Regions from separate parts of the Chromobacterium sp. FG89 genome, predicted to be linked through region 2. Evidence: predicted binding sites of a transcription regulator. Region 2 holds the regulator's gene; the other holds the start of a gene.
What was found. The regulator FNR, encoded in region 2, switches genes on or off when oxygen is low (the NO sensors DNR and NnrR bind a similar motif). The targets are predictions, from matches to a motif close to TTGATNNNNATCAA.

Region 1 (7,276 bases), on a different contig from region 2:
GTGGAAACCCTGCGCGCGCTGGAAGACGCCTTGCTGGAATACGCCGGCACCGTATTCGTGATCTCCCACGACCGCTGGTTCCTGGACCGTATCGCCACCCACATCCTGGCGGCGGAAGGCGAATCGCAATGGACCTTCTTCGACGGCAACTATCAGGAATACGAAGCCGACAAGAAGAAACGCCTGGGCGAGGAAGCCGCCAAGCCCAAGCGCATCCGCTACAAGCCGATCAGCCGTTAAGAGCCTGTTTACGATCTGCTGCGCGTCGTGAAGCGTGACACAGTGAGTACCGCCTCGAAATGCTCATGTACCTCAAGTACATTCAGCTTTCTCTGCCGTTTTCGCCTTGTCTCGCCTTAGCTCGCGCGATCGTAAACACGCTCTATAGAAAAAAGCCCGGGTTCCCCGGGCTTTTTTCATGCGCTCACAGCGTCTTCAGCCGCCCGCGGAACTCATCCAGCCGCTGGTAACCCTTGGCCTGCATGATGGCGGCCAGCTCCGCCTCGATGCGATCGAAGGCGCTGACGCCCTCCTCGTGCAGGCAGGTGCCCACCTGCACCGCGGCGGCGCCGGCCAGGATGTGCATGAAGGCCTCCGCCCCACTCTTCACCCCGCCGCAGCCTATCACATGCTTGTCGGCCAGCAGCAGGGCGAACTCGCGCACATTGGCCAGCGCCGTCGGCAACACGTAGTCGCCGCCCAAGCCGCCCAGCCCGCCCTTGGGCTTGATCACCGCGGACTCGCTGTCCAGATCGATCACCAGGCCGTTGCCCACCGAGTTGATGCAGGTGACGAAGCGCAGCAGCGGGAAGGCGTTCAACACCGCGGCCATGGCGGCGAAGTGCGCCGGATCGAAATACGGCGGCAGCTTGACGCCGAACGGCCGCGCGTACACCCGGCTGATCGCCGCCAGAGCCTCGGCGCTGGCGGCGAAGTCATAGCCCAGCTGCGGCTTGCCCGGCAGATTGGGGCAGGACAGGTTCACCTCCGGCAGGCAGGGCAGCTTCAGCGCCGCCAGTTCGGTCAGGATGGTCAGGGTGTCGTCCAGCGTCATGCCGGACACGGACAGAAACAGCGGCTTGGCGTCGTCGTAAGCCTGGGCGTAGTCCAGGTAATAGCGGTAGCCCTCGTTGGGCAGGCCCATGGAATTGATGCTGCCCAGCGCGGTGCGCCGATAACGCGGTTCGGGATTGCCGGCACGCGGCTCCAGCGTGCAGCTCTTGGTCACCACCGCGCCGGCGGCAGAGCGGCGCACCTGCTCCAGTTCCTCCCGCGTGCGGCAATAGACGCCGGAAGCGTTGAACAGGGGGCTGGCCATCTTCATGCCCAGCCAGGAAACGGATAGATCCAGCGACATCGCGCCCTCCGGCGAATTCATCTGCCGGCGATGATAGACGCAAGCCTCGCCGGCCATGCTGCGCCAAGTCAAAACCGGCGCGGGCGCCCCAAAACAAACGGCCGCCCTGAAGGCGGCCGCGTCTTAACGCCGAAATCCCCGGAGCTTACATTTGGGACTGGATATAGTTCTGCTCGCCCACCATATCGATCAGGCGCAGTTGCTGCTCCAGCCAGTGGGCGTGGTCGTTCTCGGTCTCTTCCAGCAGCACCATCAGTTCCTGGCGCGTCACGTAGTCCTTCACGCTCTCACAGTGGGCCACCACTTTTTTCAGCAAGTTGCCGACGCGGTATTCCACTTCCAGATCGCTGGCCAGCATCGCCCGCACGTTCTCGCCCACCACGATGGGCACGCGCTTGGCCACGTTCGGCTTGCCTTGCAGGAACAAGGTGCGCGCGATCAGCACCCGCGCGTGCGACAACTCGTCCTCGCGCTCGTGATCGATGCGCTCGAACAGCTTGTGCAGACCGAAGTCCTTGTACATCTCGGCATGAATGAAATACTGGTCCGCGGCGGACAGTTCTTCCGCCAGCAGTTCGTTCAGCAACTCGATGGTTTTGGGATCACCTTGCATAAAACGACCTCTTGTTGTTGTAGTTCAATAACGCCGGCGGGCGCGCCGCCGGCGCGAACGGAATTCGCGAACCATTCATTCTAAGCCCTCAGGGCCACAGTTGCACGCCGGCTTGATAAAACGCGAACGACAACAACCAGGCCAGTCCCACCGACCACGCCACCGACATCGCGGTGTAGGCCTTGCTGCGCGACTCGCGGTACATCGCCGCCACCGTGGACAGGCAGGGCACGTAGATCAAGGTGAAGATCAGGAAGCTCATCGCCGAGCGCCAATCCAGATGTTGCAGCAAGGCCGCGCCCAGGCCGGCTTCCGGCACCCCGTAGATCACCGCCAGGCTGCCCAGCAGGATTTCCTTGGCGATGAAGCCGAACAGCAAGGCCGCCGCCAGTTCGTGGCGGATGCCTATCGGGTCCAGCACCGGGGCCAGCAGGCTGCCCAGAGCGTCGGCCAGGGTTTTGCCCTCGCCCGCCGGCACATGGGTCAGCAGCCAGACCAGCACCACGCCCAGCAGGATGAAACTGGAGGCCAGTTGCAGAAAGGCGCGCACCTCCCCCACCGCCCGGCTCAGCAAATGGCTCAAGCCGGGCAGCCGGTACGGCGGCACTTCCAGCAAGAAGGCCTCGCCGCCGGCGTAACGGCGCTTGAACACCCAGGCGGTAAACACCGCGACGGCGAAGCTCATCAGATAAAGGCCCATCAACACCCACGGCGCCTGCGTCGGCGTGAACAACAGCCCGGCGAAGAACACCACCACTTGCAGCCTCGCCGAACACAGCGAAAACGGGATCACCAGCATGGTCAGCAGCCGCTGCTTGCGCTCACGCATCACCCGGGTGCCCATGATGGCCGGCACATTGCAGCCAAAGCCCATCAGCTGCATCACGAAGCCGCGGCCGTCCAGCCCCAGCTTGGCCATGAAGGCGTCGGTCAGATAGGCGGCGCGCGCCAGATAACCGGAATCCTCCACCATCGCCATCAATACGAAAAACACCAGCAAAATGGGCGCGAAGGTCAGCACCGTCGACACCCCCTGCCAGATGCCGTCCAGCGCCAGGCTCTGCACAATCTCGGGCAAGGGCGCGAGCAAGGGCGTCAGCGCCTGCTCCTTGATCCAGTCCAGACCGGCGCCGGCCAGCTCCTGCAATGGGGTGCCGATCTGATACGTCAGATTGAACAGCAGCGCCATCAGCGCGAAGAACAGCGGCAGGCCTAGCCATGGATGCATCAGCCAATGGTCCATCTTCTCCGTCAGCCCCGTCGGCAGCACGGGCGGCAAGGCCCAGCACCCAGCCAGCCGCCGCTTGGCCTCCGCCATCGCCTCCCGGGTGTCCGGCACCGCGTCCAGCCTGGCGCGCGTCGCCGGGCCGCCGTCGTTGGCCAGCCGGTTCAAGCCCGCCATCAGCGGCGGCCAGCCTTGCATATGCCGGGCCGAGGCCAGAAACACCGGCGCGCCCAGGCGCTCCGACAAGCGCTCCACATCCACGCTCACGCCCAGGGCCTTGGCCTCGTCGGCCATATTCAGCACCACCAGGCAGTTGAGGCCGCTGGCCAGCACCTGCAAGGCCAGCGGCAGTTGCCGGTCCAGCTGGCTGGCGTTGAGCACCAGGACGGCGCCGTCGAAGGCGCTGGCCAGCAGCACGTCGCGCACCACCGCCTCGTCGTCGGAATAGCCGGTCAAATCATTGACGCCGGGCAAATCCACCAACTCCACCATGTGGCCGCCCAGCAACAGGCGCGCGCTGCTCAACTCTATGGTCAGGCCCGGCCAGTTGCCGACGCGCTGCGACATGCCGGTCAGACGGTTGAACAAGGTGGACTTGCCGGTATTGGGCAGGCCGATCAGGGCGAAACGCTTCATACCGCCACCCTCGCCACGATGAGGCGCGCCAGGCTGCGGCGCAGCAGGAAGCGCGTGGCGCCGATGTCCAGCAATAATGGCCCGCCCAAGGGCGCCGCCCGACGCAGATAAAACCGGCAGCCCGGCTCCAGGCCAAAGGCGGCGACGCGGCGCATGGCCTCTTCGGCTAGCTCCAGGCTGTCGACCACGCCGTGGCGTCCGGCGGGGAATGCATCCAAAGTCAACATGATGATCCGATCAAGAACGAGAATGGTTTGCATTAGTATATCCAGCCGAACCCCGTCGAATATCGGCAAACCGCGGCAATTCCCGCCCTGCTTGACCTGCATCAATAGCATTGTCCTATCCGGATCGACGATGGATTATCGATAGCCGGCCACTGCGCTTGCGGTTAAAATCGCGGACAATCAATCGACAAGCTACGGGCCCAAGACAATGAGCATCAAATCGGACAAGTGGATTCGCCGGATGGCGGACGAGTACAAAATGATCGAACCCTTCGAGCCCAACCAGATCAAGATGGTGGACGGCCAGAAGGTGATCTCCTACGGCACGTCCAGCTACGGCTACGATATCCGCTGCGCCGACGAATTCAAGGTGTTCACCAATATCAACAGCACCATCGTCGACCCGAAAAACTTCGACCCCAATTCCTTCGTGGAAGTCTCCGGCAAGGGCTATTGCATCATCCCGCCCAATAGCTTCGCGCTGGCCCGCACCGTGGAATACTTCCGTATTCCCCGCTCGGTGCTGACCGTCTGCCTGGGCAAATCCACTTACGCCCGCTGCGGCATCATCGTCAACGTCACCCCGTTCGAACCGGAATGGGAAGGCTATGTGACGCTGGAGTTCTCCAACACCACGCCGCTGCCGGCCAAGATCTACGCCAACGAGGGCGTGGCCCAGGTCTTGTTCTTCGAATCCGATGAAATTTGCGACGTGTCCTACAGCGACCGCGCCGGCAAATACATGGGCCAGGTGGGCGTGACCCTGCCGCGCCCCTGAAACGCTTCCCGCCAGCAAAAAAGGGATGGCTTAGCCATCCCTTTGTCATTTAAATCCCGCCAAATCCGTCCTCGCAATTTCACCTTAATGTTCTAGGATAAACAGAGGGTTAGCTGACTTTCCCGGTTGGTCGGCCCTTGTACAGCAATTGATTTCTTCTTGGGGCGTAGCGGTTCCCCCTTGCCGTTGCGCCCCTTTTTTTATCCGCCGATCCCATTGCCCTGCCTCCGGTTTCTTGCCATGATCTTCGCTTTGGCGAAAGGCGGAAATATGCCGGACATATATGATTTTTCCATTGAGTCTTTAAACGGGCAGACCCTGCCGCTGGCGGGCTATCGCGGCAAAGTGCTATTGCTGGTCAACACCGCCAGCGAGTGCGGCTTCACCGCGCAATTGGGCGGCCTGGAACAGCTGTACCAGCGCTACCGCGAGCAAGGCCTGGAGATCATCGGTTTCCCCTGCAATCAGTTCGGCGGCCAGGAGCCTGGGGACGCCGCCGCCATCGGCCAGTTCTGTCAGAAGAATTTCGGGGTCAGCTTCCCGCTATCCGCCAAGATCGACGTCAACGGCACCGACGCGCATCCGCTCTGGCGTCATCTCGTCGCCGCCAAGCCCGGCTTGCTGGGCAGCCGGCGCATCAAATGGAATTTCACCAAATTCCTGGTGGACGGCGAAGGGCGCATCCGCAAGCGTTTCGCCCCCTACGTCAAGCCGGCGGCGCTGGAGCGCGCCATCGAAAGCCTGCTGCGAACGCAGAAGCACTAGATTCTCTAGCGACAGCTCAGCTCAGTTCGCCGGACAGATAGAACCAGCGGCCGTCCTCGCGCAGGAAACGGCTGCGCTCGCGCATGCGTTCGGCCTTGCCGCCCACCTTGTAGCGCGCGGAGAACTCCACCACGCCCTCGGCGTCGGCCGCGCCGCCGGCCTCGGTCGCCAACACCTCCAGGCCCAGCCATTTGACCAAGCCGGCGTCCGCGGCCAGATCCAGCGCCTGCGGCCGGGTGCTGGGATGCCAGCTCGCCAGCAGATACGCCTCGTCGCCGCGCGCGTAAGCGGTGTAGCGCGAGCGCATCAAGGCTTCCGCCGTGGGCGCGGGCGCGCCGTCCGCCCCCAGGTAACGGCCGCAACAGGCCGCGTAAGCGCCGCCCAGCCCGCAGGGACAGCCGGCCGCGTCCGGCTTGGCTTTCTTGCCCATGCTCAAGCCCCCAGGGCCGGCAAGCCGTACAGCTTGAGCAGGAAGTTGGTGAAGGCAGGCTCGGCCGGTTTCGGATTCATCTTGGGCCAGCGTCGCATCCATTCCCGCAGACGCTCGTCCATCTTGGCGCGAAACGTTTCCTGGTCGATGCGGCCCGCCTCGCGCTCCACCGTCAGATAGCGGTACATGGCGAAGGTGTTGTCGTCGATGGGATTGGAGCCCACCGCCTTGAGCCGGAACGCGCCCAGTTGATCCGCGGCGGCCAGCCGGGTCAACTCGCCGCTCTTGACCTTGTCGGCCAGGCGGTTGGCTTCCCGCAGCAAGGCGTCCGATTTGGCGCTGGGCGCCGGCGCCGTCTGCGGCCGGCCCTTGACCGGCGAGGAAGGATGCGAGCTGATGGGCGCGCCCAATTGCTGCAGCGCGCTGCAGGCGGACAAGCTCAGGGCCATCGCGGCCCACAAGAAATAACGTTTCATGCCGGGAATTCTACTCCTGTCCTGATTCGGCGCCGCCACGCGGCGCGTTCTGCTGCGACCGCCCCGCCCACGCCAATGTTCCGTCCCGCCAATGCAAAACAGCCTGACAAACGGGTCTGTCAGGCTGTTTTACGTTCATGCCACGCGGCCGCGGCACGCTTATTCCGCCGCGTCGCCTGCGGGTTCGGCCGGAGCCGGGGCAGGGGCCGCCGCGGCCGGCTTGGGCGCGGACATCTGTTCCGCCGCCTTTTTCTCCTCGGCGCTGACTTCGCCCACCGGCTTGTTGGCCAGATCGAACCGCTTGCCGCCGCGCGCCAGAGACTTCACGTAGCGCGGCTTGCGACAGTGATTGGCCACCACGCGGGAGATCAGCGTAGAGTCGAACTGCGGCAAAGCCGCGATCAGGCTCTCATGGATGCCCAAGGCCAGCGGACGAAACTGGCGGAAAACGTCGAACTTGCTGTAGACATGATCCGCGATCATCTCGGTCTGCTTTTTCTTGGACAGACTTTGTACAGCGGACTTAAGTGCAGCACCGAGTGCCGTTTCAGTATTTGGCTTCATGAACTTCTATCTAGATCCATTGATGCAAAAGCAGCGCATGCTGCCCAATCAAGCGAAGCGCCGCAACCCGCCGCCCGGCCAGCTTGACAGCCGGTGAAAAAATGACGACATCGTAATGCGGTTTGACCAAGGCGCTCCGACAAGACGCCGGCGCGCCGTAAAAAATCGCCGAACATGGCGAAGGCCTGGAACCGGGCCCAAGCGG
Region 2 (7,276 bases):
AAACGGCGCGCGGGCTTTTCGATAAGCCGGCTATTTTAATGTGAAACTGCTGATGAATAAACCCCAAGTACCTGATTTTCTGAAAAACATTCGCATCGTGTTGGCCCGCCCCAACCATCCGGGCAATATCGGCTCCGCCGCCCGGGCGATGAAAACCATGGGCCTGAGCCGGCTGTATCTGGTTGAACCCAAAGTGTTTCCCAGCGACGAGGCCAATACGCTGGCCTCCGGCGCGGTGGATCTTCTGGAGCAGGCCACCGTGGTGTCCAGCCTGGCCGAGGCCTTGCAAGACGTCACCATCGCCTGCGCGCTGACCAGCCGCCGTCGCGAGCTGACCACCCCGCTGTCCACCCCGCGCCAGACCACGCCGGAACTGGTGGCGCGCGCCCGCGCCGGCGAACAAGTGGCCCTGGTGTTCGGCAACGAGACCTTCGGCCTGTCCATTGAAGAAGTCGAACAATGCAACCGCCTGGTCACCATCCCCGGCAACCCGGACTACTTCTCGCTGAATCTGGCGATGGCGGTGCAGGTGATGACTTACGAACTGTTCAGCCACACCGGCGTGGACGTCGACTATCTGCGCGCCGACAGCGACGCGGCGGCGCTGGGCGAGGTGGAGGGCTTCTGCGGCCACCTGGAACAGACCATGGACAAGATAGGCTATTTCCGCCGCCGCAACAGCGAACGGATGATGCGCCGGATGCGCACCCTGTTCAACCGCGCCGGCCTGCTGCGCGAGGAAATCGACATCCTGCGCGGCTTCCTCAAACAGGTGCAGCGCGCCGCCGACGGCGAAGTCCGCCGCGACGCGCCCGGACAGGATGGCGAATAAGCCGCCGTTCACCCTGCCCTACGCGCACCCGGCGGTGCGCGATCTGGCTTTTCTGCTCTCCGCGCCCTCTCCCTGGCGCAGCGGCGCGGACATCCCGCCGCAGCGGCTGCTGGGGGCCGACGGCCCGGCCTTGCTGCAAACGCTGGACGCCGATCCTGCCGAACTTCAGCACTGGCTGGCGCGCCAGCCCACCCGCCGTCTGGGCCATTACGCGGAACGGCTGCTGTCCTTCTGGTTCCGGCTGGCGCCGCACATCGAACTGGTGGCCAGCAATCTGCCGGTGCGCGCGCCGGACGGCCGCACCGTCGGCGAGTTCGACTTCCTGCTGCGCCTAGACGGCCAACCGCTGCATCTGGAAGCCGCCAGCAAGTTCTATCTGCAACTGGGCCGCAGCGCGGACACCTTGACCGGCCCCAGCCTGCGCGACGCCTGGGCGCTGAAAGCCCATAAACTGCAAACCCAGCTGCGCCTGTCCCGCCACCCGGCGGCGCAAGCGACGCTGCCGGCGGGCTTTGAGGGCTGCGCGGTCGGCGCCCGGCTCAGCGGCTGGCTGTTCCACGCCCGCGACACCGCGCCGGAAGCGCCGCCCGGCGCCCAGCCGCTGTACGGGCAATACTGGCCGCTGCGCGGCGACTGGCCGGCGTTGAATGCGGATTCGCGCTGGGCCTGGCTGCCCAGGCTCAGTTGGCTGGCGCCGGCGCGCCGCTCGCCGGAACACACCGCCGACGCGGCGGAACTGCGCGCGCGCCTGGAACAGGCCGAGGCGCCGCAGCTGCTGGCCGAACTGCAGCCCGGCCCCGACGGCGACTGGCATGAAGTGGCCCGCGGCTTCGCCGTGCCGCCGGGCTGGCCTCAGGAGGCGCCGCTGTCGCGGCTGCTGCTGCAAATCGCGGACTGCGCGCCGGCCCCATGAAAAAAGGCAAGCCCGAGGGCTTGCCTTGCGTTTTCCATCTGCCCGCCCGCGCGGCGGAATCAATGTCCGTTGGCGTGAGCGCAGCCGGAAATCAGCGCCTTCAATTCGTCCACCATCACCAGTTGGATGTGCTTATGATCGACGGTGATCCAGCCTTGCTGCTGGAACTTGGACAGCGTGCGGCTGACGGTTTCCAGCTTCAGGCCGAGGAAGCTGCCGATTTCCTCGCGGCTCATGCGCAGGATGAAGTCGTTGGCGGCGAAGCCGCGGGTGGACAGACGCTGCGACAGATTGAGCAGGAAGGCGGCCAAGCGCTCTTCCGCCTTCATGTTGCCCAATAACAACATTACATTCTGATCGCGAACGATCTCGCGGCTCATCAGACGGTAGAAATGGTGCTGCAGGGTGGGAATTTCGCGGCCCAGGCTCTCCATGCGGCTGAACGGCAGCTCGCACACCTCGCTGTCCTCCAGCGCGATGGCGTCGCAGCCGTGCACATTGGCGGAAATGCCGTCCAGGCCCATCAGTTCGCCGGACATATGGAAGCCGGTGACCTGCTCGCGGCCGTCCTGACTGGCGACGCTGGTCTTGAAGAAGCCGGTGCGCACCGCGAACAGCGAACGGAAGCCCTCGCCGCTGCGGAACAAGTACTCGCCGCGCTTCAAACGGCGGCTTTGGCGGATCACCGCGTCGAGCTGGGTCAGCTCCTCGCGGTTAAGCCCCACAGGTAGACAAAGTTCCTTCAGGCTGCAGTTGGAGCAGGAGACCTTCAGGTTATGCAAAGAGATATGGTTCTGATCGGACATGGCATGTTTAGTACAAGCTTGCGATGAAGCTTGACCCTTATCAAAGCGAAATTCGCAGGATTTCCGCAAATTTACCAGTCCACCAGAGGTTTTGCCATCCAAATACGACATGAAGACCACCCACCCATTTTCTCCTGCCCATTTTGAATTCGACCGCGCGCTGATTGAGCGCCTCGACGGGACAGGTCCTAGATATACGTCATACCCGACAGCGGATCGCTTTACGCCGGGTTTTGCCGAAAGAGACTACATCCACTGGCTACGGCAGCGCAGCATCGGCGCCAACCGGAAACCTTTATCATTGTACGCTCATATACCTTTTTGCAACACTATCTGCTACTACTGCGGTTGCAACAAGATCATCACCAAGGACAGCGGCAAAGCGGACTTGTACCTGGACTACCTGGAGAAGGAGGTCCGCATGATCGCCTCCTGTCTGGGCCGCCGCGAGCAAGTGATACAGCTGCATTTCGGCGGCGGCACCCCCACTTTCTTGTCCGACGCGCAACTGGAACGATTGATGACCTTGCTCAAGACTCATTTCGAGTTCTTGAAGGAGGGGGAGTATTCCATAGAAATAGACCCGCGCAAAGTCAGCGCGGCGACAATCTTCAAACTGGCCGAACTCGGATTCAACCGCATCAGCGTCGGGATTCAGGACTTTGAACCGGCGGTGCAGCAGGCGGTGAACCGGGTGCAGTCCGAAGAGGAAACACTGGAGGTGATCCAGGCCGCGCGCGACGCCGGCTTCAAGTCCGTCAGCGTCGATCTGATCTACGGCCTGCCGCTGCAGACTCGGGAATCGGTGCGCCGCACGCTGGACAAGGTGATCGCCATCGGGCCGGACCGGCTGGCGCTGTACAACTACGCCCACCTGCCCACCGTGTTCATGCCGCAGCGGCGCATCAACGAGGCCGATCTGCCCTCGCCGGAAACCAAGCTGGACATCCTGCAGGACTCGGTGCAGCGCCTGGCCGACGCCGGCTATGTCTTCATCGGCATGGATCACTTCGCCAAGCCGGACGACGAACTGGCCTCCGCCCTGCGCCAGGGCCGGCTGCAACGCAATTTCCAGGGCTACTCCACCCATGCGGACTGCGACATGATCGGTCTTGGCGTGTCCTCCATCGGCAAGGTCGGCCCCTGTTACAGCCAGAACGCCAAGGACCTGGACAGTTATTACGCGGCGCTGGACAGCGGCCATCTGCCGGTGTTGCGCGGGCTGACGCTGGACAATGACGACATCCTGCGCCGCAGCATCATCCAAGGCCTGATGTGTCGCTTCTCGCTGTCGGTGGAAGCGCTGGAAGAGATCCACGGCATCAACTTCGCCGAGTACTTCGCCGAAGAACTGCCGCAGATCCGCGAATACCAGCAACTGGGCCTGCTGTCCTTCGACGGCGACTTCATCATGGTGGAGCCCAAGGGCCGCTTCCTGATCCGCAATATCGCGATGATCTTCGACCGCCATCTGCGGGAGCGCCGCACCCAGGCGCGCTACTCCAAGACCATTTGAACGGGGCTAGCAACAAAACAGCCCGCGTCAGGACGCGGGCTGTTTATCGTTGGAGCCGGACGCAGGCTTACCAGATGTCTTTTTCCACCTTGGCGGCCAGTTCCGGGTAATCCGCCACCTTGAACACCGGGGTGGACTCGCCCCGCTTCAGCTGACGCTCGTAATCCTTCAGCACAATGAAGAAATAACGCGACAGCAGCACGATGGCCACCAGATTGATCAGCGCCATCAGGCCCATGGCGAAGTCGGCCATATCCCACACCAGCGGCAGGCTGGCCACCGCGCCGAACATCACCATCGCCAGCACGATCAGACGGAAGGCCAGCAAGATCCCCTTATTGCTGCGGATGAATTCGACATTGCCCTCGGCGTAAGCGTAATTGCCGATGATGGTGGAAAAGGCGAACAGGAACATCGCCACCGCCAGGAAGGACGCGCCTATCGGGCCGAACTGCGATTCGATCGCCTTCTGCGTCAGCGCCACGCCGCTCAAACCCTGGTCATACACGCCGGACAGCAGAATGATGGCGGCGGTGGCGGTACAGATCACCATGGTGTCGATGAAGACGCCGAACATCTGGATCGCGCCCTGACTCGCCGGGTGACGCGAAGTCGCCGTCGCCGCCGCGTTGGGAGCGGAGCCCATGCCCGCCTCATTGGAGAACAGGCCGCGCTTGATGCCCAGCATCATCGCCTGGCTCACCGCATAGCCGGCGAAGCCGCCCGCCGCCTGCTCCAGACCGAAGGCGCTCTTGACGATCAGCACGATCAAACCCGGCAGCTCGGCCGCGTGCGCCGCCAAGACATAGAAGGTCATCAGCAGATAAATGGCCGCCATCACCGGCACCAGCCACTCGGCCACCCGCGCCACCGAGCGCACGCCGCCAAAAATGATGGGGGCGGTCATCACCACCAGGGCGATGCCCACCATATAGCGGTTCCAGCCCCAGGCGCCCTCGGTGGCCGCCACGATGGAGTTGGCCTGCACCGCGTTGAACACCAGGCCGAAGGCCAGGATCAGACACAGGGCGAAGATCACGCCCAGCCAGCGTTGCCCCAGGCCTTTCTGGATGTAGTAGGCCGGGCCGCCGCGGAAGGTGTCGTCATGGTGATTGGTCTTGAACAGCTGCGCCAAAGTCGATTCGGCGAAAGCGCTGGCCATGCCCAGCATGGCGGTCAGCCACATCCAGAACACCGCGCCGGGGCCGCCGGCGGCAATGGCGATGGCCACGCCGGCGATATTGCCGGTGCCCACCCGGCTGGCGAGGCCGGTGGCGAAAGCCTGGAACGGCGAAATATCGTCCTTGCTGCGATGGCCGCCGCGGCCGCCCATCATTTCGCGCCAGCCGCGCGCGAACAGCCTCAGCTGCAACAGGCCGGAACGCAACGAGAAATACAAGCCGACGGCCAGCAACAGGCCGATCAGCATCTTGCCCCAAATCACATCATTGGCGGCATTGATAAACGAATGAAGCAAGTCCATGGATCCTCTTAAAGCTCTGAGCGTGGCAATCTGGAAATGGGCGACGCGCGCCGGAAGGATTTCAGACTGGAAGATTGACCCCGTCCCGATCTTGGCGTCGGGCTCGAGGGTTGCGGTCTTGACGAGACAGCTCCCCGCGGCCGTCAGGCCGCCTGCTTCGGGACACCGCTTCGTCAGACTGTTTTGATGCGAAACCCGGCGAATTTAGCAAAATAGAGTGATTGCTGGCAATGCCGGACGCCATCGGCCAAAGCCGCGCCAGCCGGCTTTCCGTCGCAGCCGGACACGCCTTTGTCATTGATCCCGTCCAGAGAGCGGCCTATTTATCCAAGCACAAAACAATCAAAAGTCATTTTTGATGACTTAAGCATTATGGCCGGTTGCCTTCATACGCCAGACAAGGCAAAGCTCATGCTCCCGCCCGCAATGAACTGATACGCGGCGCTTCAGCCCAGCCATCGCATTTCATGCGGCAATCGCAGTCCGTGAAAATTGCCTATTCTGGAACTGGCGCGGTAGACGTTCACATTGCGGGCGTCGCCGCCACAGTCAGGAGCGAAATCATGACAACGCCCGTGGTAAGGCTGATGCAGCGCTTGAGCTACCCCAGCCGCTTTGCGCTGATCGGCGCGGTCTTTGCCGTCGCCTTACTCTATATGGTGTACGGTCTGTATCGAACCAATCAGGACAATATCGACTTTTCGCAAAAAGAAAGAGTCGGCGTGTCCTACATCCAGCCGCTGCATCACCTGCTGGGCGCGCTGGAACAAGCCCAGGATCTGGCCGTGCGAGCGGCGCAGGGCGAGGCCGCCGCCAAGGCGGCGCTGCCGGCAGCGCAGGCGCAGTTGGAACAAGGCTGGAACCGGCTGCAAAGCGCCCATGAACAATACGGCGCCATCCTGCAAACCGACGAGGCCTGGAAAACCGCCAGCGCCGCGCGAGGCACGCTGTCGCGGATAGGCGCGGCGCCGCCGCCGCAAGTGATCGCCAGCTTTGACAGCACCGCGGACAAACTCAACGCCCTGCTCGGCGCCGCCAGCGACAATTCCAATCTGACGCTGGACCCGGACATCGACAGCTATTACCTGATGGACGCCGCCACCGCCAAGCTGCCCTCGCTGAGCAACTACATCGGCGAAGCGCTGGCCTGGGCCGCCAAACCGGAAGCCGGCCAGGCGCTGACGCCGGCGGAACGCGACCGCCTGGTGGAACTGCGCCCGCTGATCAACGGCGCGCTGGACGGCTTGAATGGCGATCTGGCCAAGGCGCTGGCCTACAATCCGGCGCTGAAGACCGCGCTGAACGCCGAATCCCAGGCCTTGGCCGCGTTTCATCAAGGCCAGGGCGCGGCCATAGACAAGGCCATCGCCGGCCAAACCGGCGCGGCCTTGGCTGTGAGCGGCATGGCGGCGAAAAACGCCGAGATCGGCGCCCGCTTCGGCGACGTGACGCTGAACAATCTGGACACGCTGCTGCAAGCCCGCATCGAACGGATGCAGGCCCAGCGCAATTTCTACATCGGCATCGGCCTGGCCGCCATGCTACTGGCCAGCTTCCTGTTCCACCAGCTCTATCTGTCCATCACCCTGCAACTGGGCGGCGAGCCTTTCTACGTTCAAAGCGTGGTCGAGCAATTGGCCGCCGGCCAGCTGGGCACCCGCATCCAGTTGCGCGAACAGGACCGTAGCAGCTTGCTTGCCTCCATCGGCCAGATGCGCGACCAATT

Region 1: a site for FNR is predicted at 4,150-4,163, ahead of ACODRW_RS15180 (FeoA family protein). Genes of this name have one in related genera too.

The regions. Positions count from the first base shown of each region.
Region 1 covers NZ_JBMDIQ010000014.1:125,416-132,691, forward strand. The annotation lists gene ettA (energy-dependent translational throttle protein EttA) at 1-240, shown strand, start outside; gene ACODRW_RS15165 (dihydroorotate oxidase) at 425-1,357, opposite strand; gene bfr (bacterioferritin) at 1,503-1,970, opposite strand; gene feoB (ferrous iron transport protein B) at 2,059-3,831, opposite strand; gene ACODRW_RS15180 (FeoA family protein) at 3,828-4,091, opposite strand; gene dcd (dCTP deaminase) at 4,267-4,836, shown strand; gene ACODRW_RS15190 (glutathione peroxidase) at 5,107-5,601, shown strand; gene ACODRW_RS15195 (YchJ family protein) at 5,618-6,031, opposite strand; gene ACODRW_RS15200 (putative periplasmic lipoprotein) at 6,034-6,507, opposite strand; gene ACODRW_RS15205 (ProQ/FINO family protein) at 6,667-7,071, opposite strand.
Region 2 covers NZ_JBMDIQ010000029.1:35,343-42,618, reverse strand. The annotation lists gene ACODRW_RS21480 (RNA methyltransferase) at 53-832, shown strand; gene ACODRW_RS21475 (DUF1853 family protein) at 822-1,745, shown strand; gene fnr (fumarate/nitrate reduction transcriptional regulator Fnr) at 1,805-2,551, opposite strand; gene hemN (oxygen-independent coproporphyrinogen III oxidase) at 2,661-4,067, shown strand; gene ACODRW_RS21460 (alanine/glycine:cation symporter family protein) at 4,135-5,550, opposite strand; gene ACODRW_RS21455 (methyl-accepting chemotaxis protein) at 6,114-7,276, shown strand, end outside.